4 regions of the Methyloceanibacter sp. wino2 genome follow, and region 2 is predicted to be linked to each of the others. Evidence: predicted binding sites of a transcription regulator. Region 2 holds the regulator's gene; each other region holds the start of a gene.
The links. The regulator LexA, encoded in region 2, represses DNA repair genes until DNA is damaged. The targets are predictions, from matches to a motif close to TGTTCNNNNTGTGTTCNG.
Positions count from the first base shown of each region.

Region 1: the regulator LexA is predicted to act here: its motif matches at 1,243-1,260, upstream of DCY11_RS00870 (single-stranded DNA-binding protein).
Region 3: the regulator LexA is predicted to act here: its motif matches at 814-831, upstream of recA (recombinase RecA).
Region 4: the regulator LexA is predicted to act here: its motif matches at 1,090-1,107, upstream of DCY11_RS04625 (PA0069 family radical SAM protein).

Region 1 covers NZ_CP028960.1:171,940-174,138, forward strand. Annotated here, with positions in the region: gene DCY11_RS00865 (bacterioferritin) at 1-469, shown strand, start outside; gene DCY11_RS00870 (single-stranded DNA-binding protein) at 604-1,071, opposite strand; gene DCY11_RS00875 (MAPEG family protein) at 1,393-2,004, shown strand; gene DCY11_RS00880 (DUF2585 domain-containing protein) at 2,001-2,199, opposite strand, start outside.
Region 2 covers NZ_CP028960.1:3,179,919-3,182,117, reverse strand. Annotated here, with positions in the region: gene DCY11_RS15245 (ComEC/Rec2 family competence protein) at 1-841, shown strand, start outside; gene lexA (transcriptional repressor LexA) at 835-1,539, opposite strand; gene DCY11_RS16240 (molybdopterin-binding protein) at 1,745-2,199, opposite strand, start outside.
Region 3 covers NZ_CP028960.1:364,328-366,526, reverse strand. Annotated here, with positions in the region: gene DCY11_RS01760 (AI-2E family transporter) at 1-702, opposite strand, end outside; gene recA (recombinase RecA) at 969-2,114, shown strand.
Region 4 covers NZ_CP028960.1:996,188-998,386, reverse strand. Annotated here, with positions in the region: gene DCY11_RS04625 (PA0069 family radical SAM protein) at 1-1,067, opposite strand, end outside; gene DCY11_RS04620 (TIGR04283 family arsenosugar biosynthesis glycosyltransferase) at 1,179-1,868, shown strand; gene DCY11_RS04615 (TIGR04282 family arsenosugar biosynthesis glycosyltransferase) at 1,875-2,199, shown strand, end outside.

The DNA.
Region 1 (2,199 bases), 200 kb from region 2:
GATGAAGAACCTGCAGAAGGCGCTGTCGATGGAGCTGTCGGCAATGCACCAGTACCAGCTTCACGCCCATACATTGGATGACTGGGGGCTCGACAAGCTGGCGGCGCAGATGCGCGAGGAGATGACCGAAGAGCTGGGCCACTCCAACGAGTACATGAACCGCATCATGTTCCTGAACGGCGAGCCGGAGCTCGAGTTCTACAAGAAGCCGGTCAAGGCAACCTCGCTCGAAGCCATGTTCAAGGCCGACCTCGCCGACGAAGAAGAGGCGATCGCCTTCTACACCCATGCCGCCATGCAGGCGTCCGAGCAGGCCGATGTCGGGACGCGGACGCTGTTCGAGAAGATCCTCCTCGACGAGGAAGGACACAAGAGCTGGCTCGAACTGCAGCTGAGCCTGCTGGATCGTCTCGGCGAGAAGACCTTCAGCTCCAAATACGTGTCCGGCGTCGAGTCAGCCAGCGACTAACAGGCAGGATATCCGTGTTCGCGGCGCCGTCGTGGCTCACGTCACGCGGCGATCCGCGCCACGGCAACTGGACTTTGAATTTGGAAGAAGCCCCGAATTTGGAAGAAGCGCCTGAGGTGCGGCCCTGAGACGTCCTAGAACGGGATCTCGTCGTCCAGTTCCTTGTTGAACGATCCGCCGCCGCTGAGGGGCTTGGTGCGGCCGAAATCGCCACCACCGCCGCCGCTCTCGCTCATGCCCCCGCCCTGCTGGCGTCCGTCGAGCATGGTCAGCGTCGAATTGAAGCCCTGCAGCACGACCTCGGTGGTGTAGCGCTCCTGACCGGACTGATCTTCCCATTTGCGGGTCTGCAGCGAACCCTCGACATAGACCTTCGAGCCTTTGCGCAGATACTGCTCGGCCACCCGCGCAAGCCCTTCGGAGAAAATCACCACCCGGTGCCATTCGGTCTTCTCGCGGCGCTCGCCCGAATTCTTGTCCCGCCAGCTGTCGGTGGTCGCCAGACGCAGGTTGACGATGGGGCGCCCGTCCTGGGTGTGGCGCACTTCGGGGTCGGCACCGAGGTTTCCGATGAGAATAACTTTGTTGACCGATCCGGCCATGCTTCCGACCTCCCCGCATACAAGCCGCTGAAATAATCAAGGTCCGCGCGAGCTTCGAGCCCACGACGGCCAATCCGGCACGATAGGCGCATGAGCACCGGCGTGCCAGGACACATCGCCCGCCTGTCCCCCCTGTCCACAACCTGGGGGACGATGGCAAGGCAGGCCAAATGTACCGGTTTTGTTCTCATCCGTCTACCATGTTGCCCTCTTGTTATTCCTTGGCGTGCGCCCTATGGCTAACAAAACGACAGATAATATTTTGGCAGTGCGCCCCGTCCTCCGAGGGTGACTGCCCCAGATCCAGGAAAAGCAAGAACGATGCAGCGGCAGGTCCGCCAGGGACAGACATCCACGCGCCGTAAGGGCAAACGGCGCGACCCACGGGTCAAATATTTCGGCTTCACCGCCATGCAGTGGCCCTTCATCGCCACGCTGGTTGGCAACTGGCTGTTTTCGGCGGCCGTCTTTGCCGCCGGCAAGACGTTTTGGGATTGGACTCCCGAGGCGTGGGGCATCGCCGACCGTCTGGCTCTCGTCATCAAGGATGCCGTGGTGGCCATCCTTCCCGGCGTGCTTGGCATTTGTATCGTTGCCGCGCAGCGGCTTGACCCGTCCATGTTCGTCGGCTCAACGCCGAAGCCGAACTCCCCGGTCGAGATCAACACCAAGTTCATCCTGAACACGTTCGAGCAGTTCACCGCCTACTTCATCGCCAATGCGGGCCTGGCGATGTACTGCCCCATCGAGGAAGCGCGCACGCTGCCGATCCTGACGGGGCTATTCGTGCTGGGCCGGATCCTGTTCTGGGTCGGCTATCACAAGAACCCGTACCTTCGGGCCTTCGGCTTTGGCGTGACGTTCTACCCGACCGTGATCGCCTATGTGTGGCTCATCCTGATCATGGTGTTTGGGATCCGCGTTCCGCTCTAGCGGCTATTCTGCCACTGCAGCACGGTTTCGCTCGGCCACAACAGCATGAGCACGTTGAGGGCGAGGCCGTCGCGAATCATGATCCCGGTGAAGAGCTCGAAGGCGACGCCGATCGTCACGGTGAGCCACACCGGCAGCCGGCTCGCGAGCACGAAGCCTAAGACCATGAACAGGATGTCGCTCACCGAGTTGAGG
Region 2 (2,199 bases):
CATGACCCATTTCGGCATCGCCGCAAACATGATCGTCGCACCGCTTATCAGCCTACTGATCATGCCGATGGCGCTCCTCTCCTTGATCGCCATGCCGTTTGGCCTCGAGGCATGGCCACTACAGGTCATGGGATATGGAATCGAATTGATGGTGGGGGCGGCGGCGTGGGTGGCCTCCTGGCCCGGCGCCGTCACGATCCTGCCGGATCTCTCTGGCTGGTCACTCGCGCTCATCGCGTTCGGCGGCCTGTGGCTGTGTCTATGGCGGACGCGGCTGCGGGCGCTGGGCCTCGTCATCGCCGCGCTCGGGCTCGCACTGGCGCCCCCCGGCAACCGCCCGGACGTGCTGATCGAGCGCGACGGGAGGACGGCCGCCATCCGCGGCGCGGACGGGTTGATCTTCCCGTCGGCCACCGCGGCAAGCTACAGCGTTGAGAAATGGCTCCTGGCCGATGGCGACGGCACTGATCCAAAGGGTCTGCCGCAGACCACCCCATTCCGCTGCGATCCGCTCGGCTGCGTGGGTAAGGTCAAAGGAAAGACAGTTGCGCTAATCCGAGAAACTGGGGCAATCGCCGAAGACTGCCGCAAGGCCGATATCGTGGTGGCGCCGTTCAAGCTCGGCAGGGCCTGCAAGGCACCCCGGATCATTGTCGACAGGGCGGCGCTGTCGACCCAAGGCGCGCACGCGCTCTATATCGAAGGATTGTCCATTCGGACGGAGACCGTTGCTGAGCACCGCGGAACACGCCCCTGGTCAGCGCACGCGGTAACTCCTGCCACCGATCAGCGCGAAGCCTCAGACCCGCAGACCAATCCCGAAGGGCAGGGAACTCAGTAGCGGCGAATAAGGCCCACGAGCCGCCCTTGGACCCGTACACGGTCCGGCCCGAAGATGCGGGTCTCATAAGCGGGATTGGCCGCTTCCAGCGCGATGGAATCGCCCCGCCGGCGCAGACGCTTCAGCGTGGCTTCCTCTTCGTCTACGAGAGCGACGACGATGTCGCCATTGTTGGCATCGTCGCATTTGCGGATCAGGATCGTATCGCCCTCCAGAATGCCGGCGTCGATCATCGAGTCGCCCTTCACCTCGAGCGCGTAATGCTCGCCCTTGGCCAGAAGCTCCGGCGGCACTTCGATCGTATCCAGCTTCGTCTGAATGGCCTCGGCCGGCACACCGGCCGCGATGCGGCCCATGATCGGCAGCACGACGGTCTGTCCGTCGGAGGCAGCGCCCGCCACTGGGGCCGACGCGCGCCCGAGGCTGCCTTCGATCACGCTTGGCGAAAAGCCGCGTCCGCGCACGGCAACGCTCTGCGGTACCGACTCGGGAAGCTTGATAATTTCCATGGCGCGTGCCCGGTGGGGCAGGCGGCGCACGAAGCCGCGCTCTTCCAGTGCCGTAATGAGCCGATGAATGCCCGATTTGGACCGAAGATCCAAAGCTTCCTTCATCTCATCGAACGAAGGCGGAACGCCTGACTCCTTCAACCGCTCATGAATGAACATGAGAAGCTCTTTTTGCTTCGCTGTGAGCATCTGGCCCCCTATTTGAGCGGCTCGAACCGAGCACCAACCAAAACTAGCTTCGGCCACTCTTGGATATGGCCTCGCCCGTATCGTACAAATCGTGAACAGTATAGATGTTCTATTTGTGTTCCGCAAGCGATACCCGACAGGTGTTGGCCCGAACGGCGCTTTTGGACGCCTTTTGTTCGTTTGATTCGGGTTGCCGGGCGGTTAACTAGTCCGGGAAGGGCAGGACGGATACCTTTCCGCCCTCAGGGACTGGCGGCGAAGAGGGCGGCTGCACGATGAGACAGTCCGCACGCACCAGTGCACCCATCAGGGAGGAATCCTGCGAGGGCAATGCCCGAACGGTGCGGGTGCCGTCACTGGAAAAGGCGGAAACGGCCCGATGATAGGCCTGCCGGGGACCGCCCTTGGCAAGCGGAGCGGCCAGAACGGCCTCTTGCAGGACATCGTCACGGCTTTCGCCGAGAAGCGCACACAGCATCGGCCTCAGGAAAACCAAACCGCAGACCAGTGCCGAAACAGGGTTGCCCGGAAGGCCGAGCACCCGCGCGGAGCCGAGCCGTCCTGCGAACACCGGTTTTCCCGGCCGCATGGCCACTTTGGCAAAGTCGAGCACGAGGCCAGCATCGGCGAGGGTCCCGGAAACCAGATCGCGGTCACCGA
Region 3 (2,199 bases), 390 kb from region 2:
AAAGATGAGACCGCCTAGAAAACCTTGCGCGATGGCGACCAGGATCGTGCCTTTGACCATGGCGCGCACGACGACTGCGATCTTTTCGAACAAGGCGCCCTTGTACTCGCTGGCGAGGGGAACCGCGTGGATGATCTTCTGCGAGAGCTTGCCGCCGTCGCGCAGAAAGAAATAGAGGAGGTAGAGCATGATCGAGGTGCCGAGCAGGACGTTGGCCGTGCCTTGCCCCACGAGGACCGCCTGCGTCGCGAAGAACTGGCTGCCTTCGGCGAGGAGCGAGATGACTCGCGCCTGCATGTCGGCCACGTCCGTCACCCCGAAATGAGCCAGGAAGTCTGTCGCCCAAGTCGGCAGCGCATCGAGGAAGCGCTGAAGTATCGTGCCGAGATTGACGTCCCCCGACTGGATGTTCTCGTAGAGCGTAGTCGCCTCGCTGACGATCGATGCGCCCGTGAACGCCACGGGGACCAGCACGATCCCGACGATGCTGAGCAGAGTCAGGAACGTGGCCAAGTTCGGCTGGTTCGGAAGGTGACCGATGAACCACCGCTGCACCGGCGAGAAGACCAAGGCCAGGATCACCGCCCACAGAACGGCGCTGTAGAACGGCAGCAGGATCCAGGCAAAGGCCAGCGACACCAGCACGAGCAGCAGGACGAACATCTTGTCCTGTAGGGCGCCCTTTTCCACTTGGCGGCTCATGCGTTGCGCTCCTTGCCTCGGTTGGGATCAATCATAGTGATTCATGATCCGCCACGAAGCGCTTTTCCCGGTGCGGGACCTGGATCCCCCGGCAAATCCGCTATACGCAGCGAGAACATCTTGCGAACATAGAACAAAGCATGTACATTCCCCTTCTAACGCAATCGCCGGCTCGCCGAAGCCCAACCGGGTGTGGACGAGGGCCCCGAGGGCCGGGCACCGCCATTTACGCAAGCCCTAAGGCTGTGAAATAAGGAGATTCGTCGATGTCGAACGCCGCGCTGCGCCTTGTAGAGGCAGGAGGGGAAATGGACAAAGAGAAGGCGCTGGAAGCCGCGATCTCCCAGATCGAGCGGGCTTGCGGCAAGGGCTCCATCATGCGGCTCGGCCAGAACGAGACCGCCGTGGAGGTCGAGTCCATTCCCACGGGCTCTCTCGGGCTCGATATCGCACTTGGCATCGGCGGTCTGCCGCGGGGCCGGGTGGTTGAGATTTACGGACCGGAATCGTCCGGCAAGACGACGCTGGCTCTTCACGTCGTGGCGGAAGCGCAGAAGAAGGGTGGGGTGTGTGCCTTCGTCGATGCGGAGCACGCACTCGACACGGTCTATGCCCGAAAGCTTGGCGTCGATCTCGAGAATGTTCTGATTTCTCAGCCCGACACGGGCGAGCAGGCGCTTGAAATCGCCGACACGCTGGTCCGGTCCGGAGCCATCGACGTTCTAGTCGTGGATTCGGTGGCCGCGTTGACGCCCAAGGCCGAACTTGAGGGCGAGATGGGCGACTCTCTGCCGGGCCTCCAAGCGCGTCTCATGAGTCAAGCCTTGCGGAAGCTGACCGGCTCGATTTCGAAGTCGCGCTGCATGGTCATCTTCATCAACCAGATCCGCATGAAGATCGGTGTGATGTTCGGGTCGCCTGAGACCACGAGCGGCGGCAATGCCTTGAAGTTTTATGCCTCTGTCCGCCTCGATATTCGCCGCATCGGCGCCATCAAGGAGCGGGACGAGGTGGTCGGCAACCAGACGCGGATCAAGGTCGTCAAGAACAAGGTCGCGCCGCCCTTCAAGCAGGTCGAATTCGACATCATGTACGGCGAGGGCGTTTCGAAGATGGGCGAATTGATCGATCTCGGCGTGAAGGCGGGCATCGTCGAGAAATCCGGGTCCTGGTTCTCGTATGACAGCGAGCGCATCGGCCAAGGCCGCGAGAACGCGAAGACCTTCCTGAAGGAGCATCCGGACATGGCCGAGCGGATCGAGCGCGCCATCCGGCAGAGCGCGGGGCTCGTCGCCGAGCAGATGCTGGAAGGCGAGGGGCTCGAGGATAAGGGCGACGACGGTGAGGCGCCGGTCGAGGAGGAGACGGTGACGTCCATTTCGGGCGGCGGCCGCAAGAGCAAGCGCGGCTGAGCATGCCGGATCCGGCCGGGCCGTAAGGGGCCTCCAGGATCCAATCGATCAAAGATCGCGATGGTTGAGGGCGTCCCGGTGTTCC
Region 4 (2,199 bases), 1.0 Mb from region 2:
CGCAATTTGTGGCGCTTGTCGAGGCCGAGCCGTTCGGCGGCCATCTGAAACCGCCGGCCGATCATCCAGGCATACGGCCCGTCGCCCTCCATGCGGCCGTGCCACTCCGCATCGTATAGCTTCCCACCCCTGGTCTGCCTCATCAGGGACAGCACGCGGTCGGCACGGTCGGGGCAATTGGCCCGCAGCCATTCGACGAAGAGATCGCCGATCTCGAGCGGCAGCCGAAGCAGGATATAGCCTGCTTCACTGGCCCCCGCGGCCGACGCGCGCTCCAGGATCCGTTCGATCTCGGCGTCTGTGAGACCGGGCACGACGGGGGCGACCATCACGGAGGTGGGCACGCCGGCGTTTGAGAGCGTCTCCACGGCCTCCAGCCGCTTGTCCGGCGTGCTCGCGCGCGGCTCCATCGTCCGCGCCAGCTGCCGGTCCAGCGTAGTGACCGAAAGCGCCACCTTCACGAGGCCGCGTTCCGCCATGGATTGCAGAATGTCGAGGTCGCGGAGGACGAGCGCCGACTTGGTGACGATCCCAACCGGGTGGTTGGCCTCGCTCAGCACTTCCAGAATGCGCCGCATGATGCGGTAGCGCCGCTCCACGGGCTGATAAGGGTCGGTGTTCGAGCCGATTGCGATCATGCGGGGCTCGTAGCCGGGCGCGGCCAGTTCGCGTTCCAGCGCCTGTGCGGCGTTGGTCTTGGCGAAGAGCTTAGTCTCGAAGTCGAGGCCCGGCGACATGCCGAGGAACGCGTGCGTCGGCCGCGCGAAGCAATAGACGCACCCATGCTCACAGCCCCGATACGGGTTGATCGAGCGGTCGAAGCCGATATCCGGCGAGTCATTCTTGGTGATGATGCGCCGGGCCGGAACTTCCTGCACCTCTGTCCGGAGCGCCTCGAGATCGCCAAGGGACTCCCAACCATCGTCCACGGGCTCGTAGGTCTTGGCCTCGAATCGTCCCGAACGGTTGGTCTGCGCGCCTCGCCCGTGGCGGCGCGCATAGGCCACCCCGCCCGCCTCATGGGGCAGGCTCTCGTCGTGGCTTGGCTTGCGAATGGCGACGTTCATAGCCGCAATATAGGCGCGCCACGAGAACAAATCAAGAACAGAGAGAACAGGCCCGGATTGGGCCATACGTCGCGATTGCTGAGGGCCCGGCAACCGTTATAGTCCGGCCCTATGATCTCGGTCATTATTCCAACGCTCAACGCCGAGCGGGTTCTCGTGCCGACGCTGTCGGCGCTTGTCCCCGCCGTGGTCGATGGCATCGTGCAGGAAGCCATCATCGCGGATGGCGGGTCGACCGACGATACCTACGTGATCGCCGACGCCGCCGGCGTTCACTTGGTGCAAGCGCCGCGGGGACGGGGCACGCAGCTGGAAGCGGGCGCCGCCGCCGCGAAGGGCGATTGGCTGCTCTTCCTGCATGCGGACACTGTGTTGGATCCGGGCTGGTTCAACGAAGCCATGAATTTCATCGAGCGCATCGAGACGGGCCGCCGCAAGCCCGCGGCCGCGTATTTCCGCTTCGCGCTGGACGACGAAGGCTTCATGCCGCGGCTGATCGAAATGATGGTCGGGCTTCGCTGCGGGCTGCTGTCGCTGCCCTATGGCGATCAAGGTCTGCTGATCTCGCGGGCTCATTATCAGCGGCTTGGCGGTTTCCGGCCGCTCCCGCTGATGGAAGACGTGGATCTCGTGCGCAGGTTGAAGCGCCGGGAGCTGTATGGGCTGAAGACGCGGGCCGTCACCAGCGCCCAGCGCTATCAGGACGAGGGCTATCTGATGCGCTGCTGCCGCAATCTCGGGCTCATGCTTCTTTATCTCCTGCGCGTTCCGCCGCGCGTTCTTGCCCGGCTCTACGAGTAGCGGGCGGTGACCAGCGGACGCCGGCGAGGCGCCTCCGCCTTCGCGCCAAGTCTCATCGTGCCAAGTCTCAACGTGCCAAGTCTCATCGTGCCAAGCCTCATCGTCATGGCCAAACAGCCGAAGGCCGGTGCCGTCAAACAGCGCTTGGCGCGGGGCATTGGCAACGTCGCGGCGGCGCGGTTCCACCGCACGACGTTGCGCCACACGCTGATGCGGCTCGGGACCGATCCGCGCTGGCGGACCTATCTGGCGGTGACGCCTGATTCTGCGCTTGCGGAATCCTGCTGGCCGTCATGGCCGCGTGTGCCCCGGATTCCCCAAGGCGAGGGGG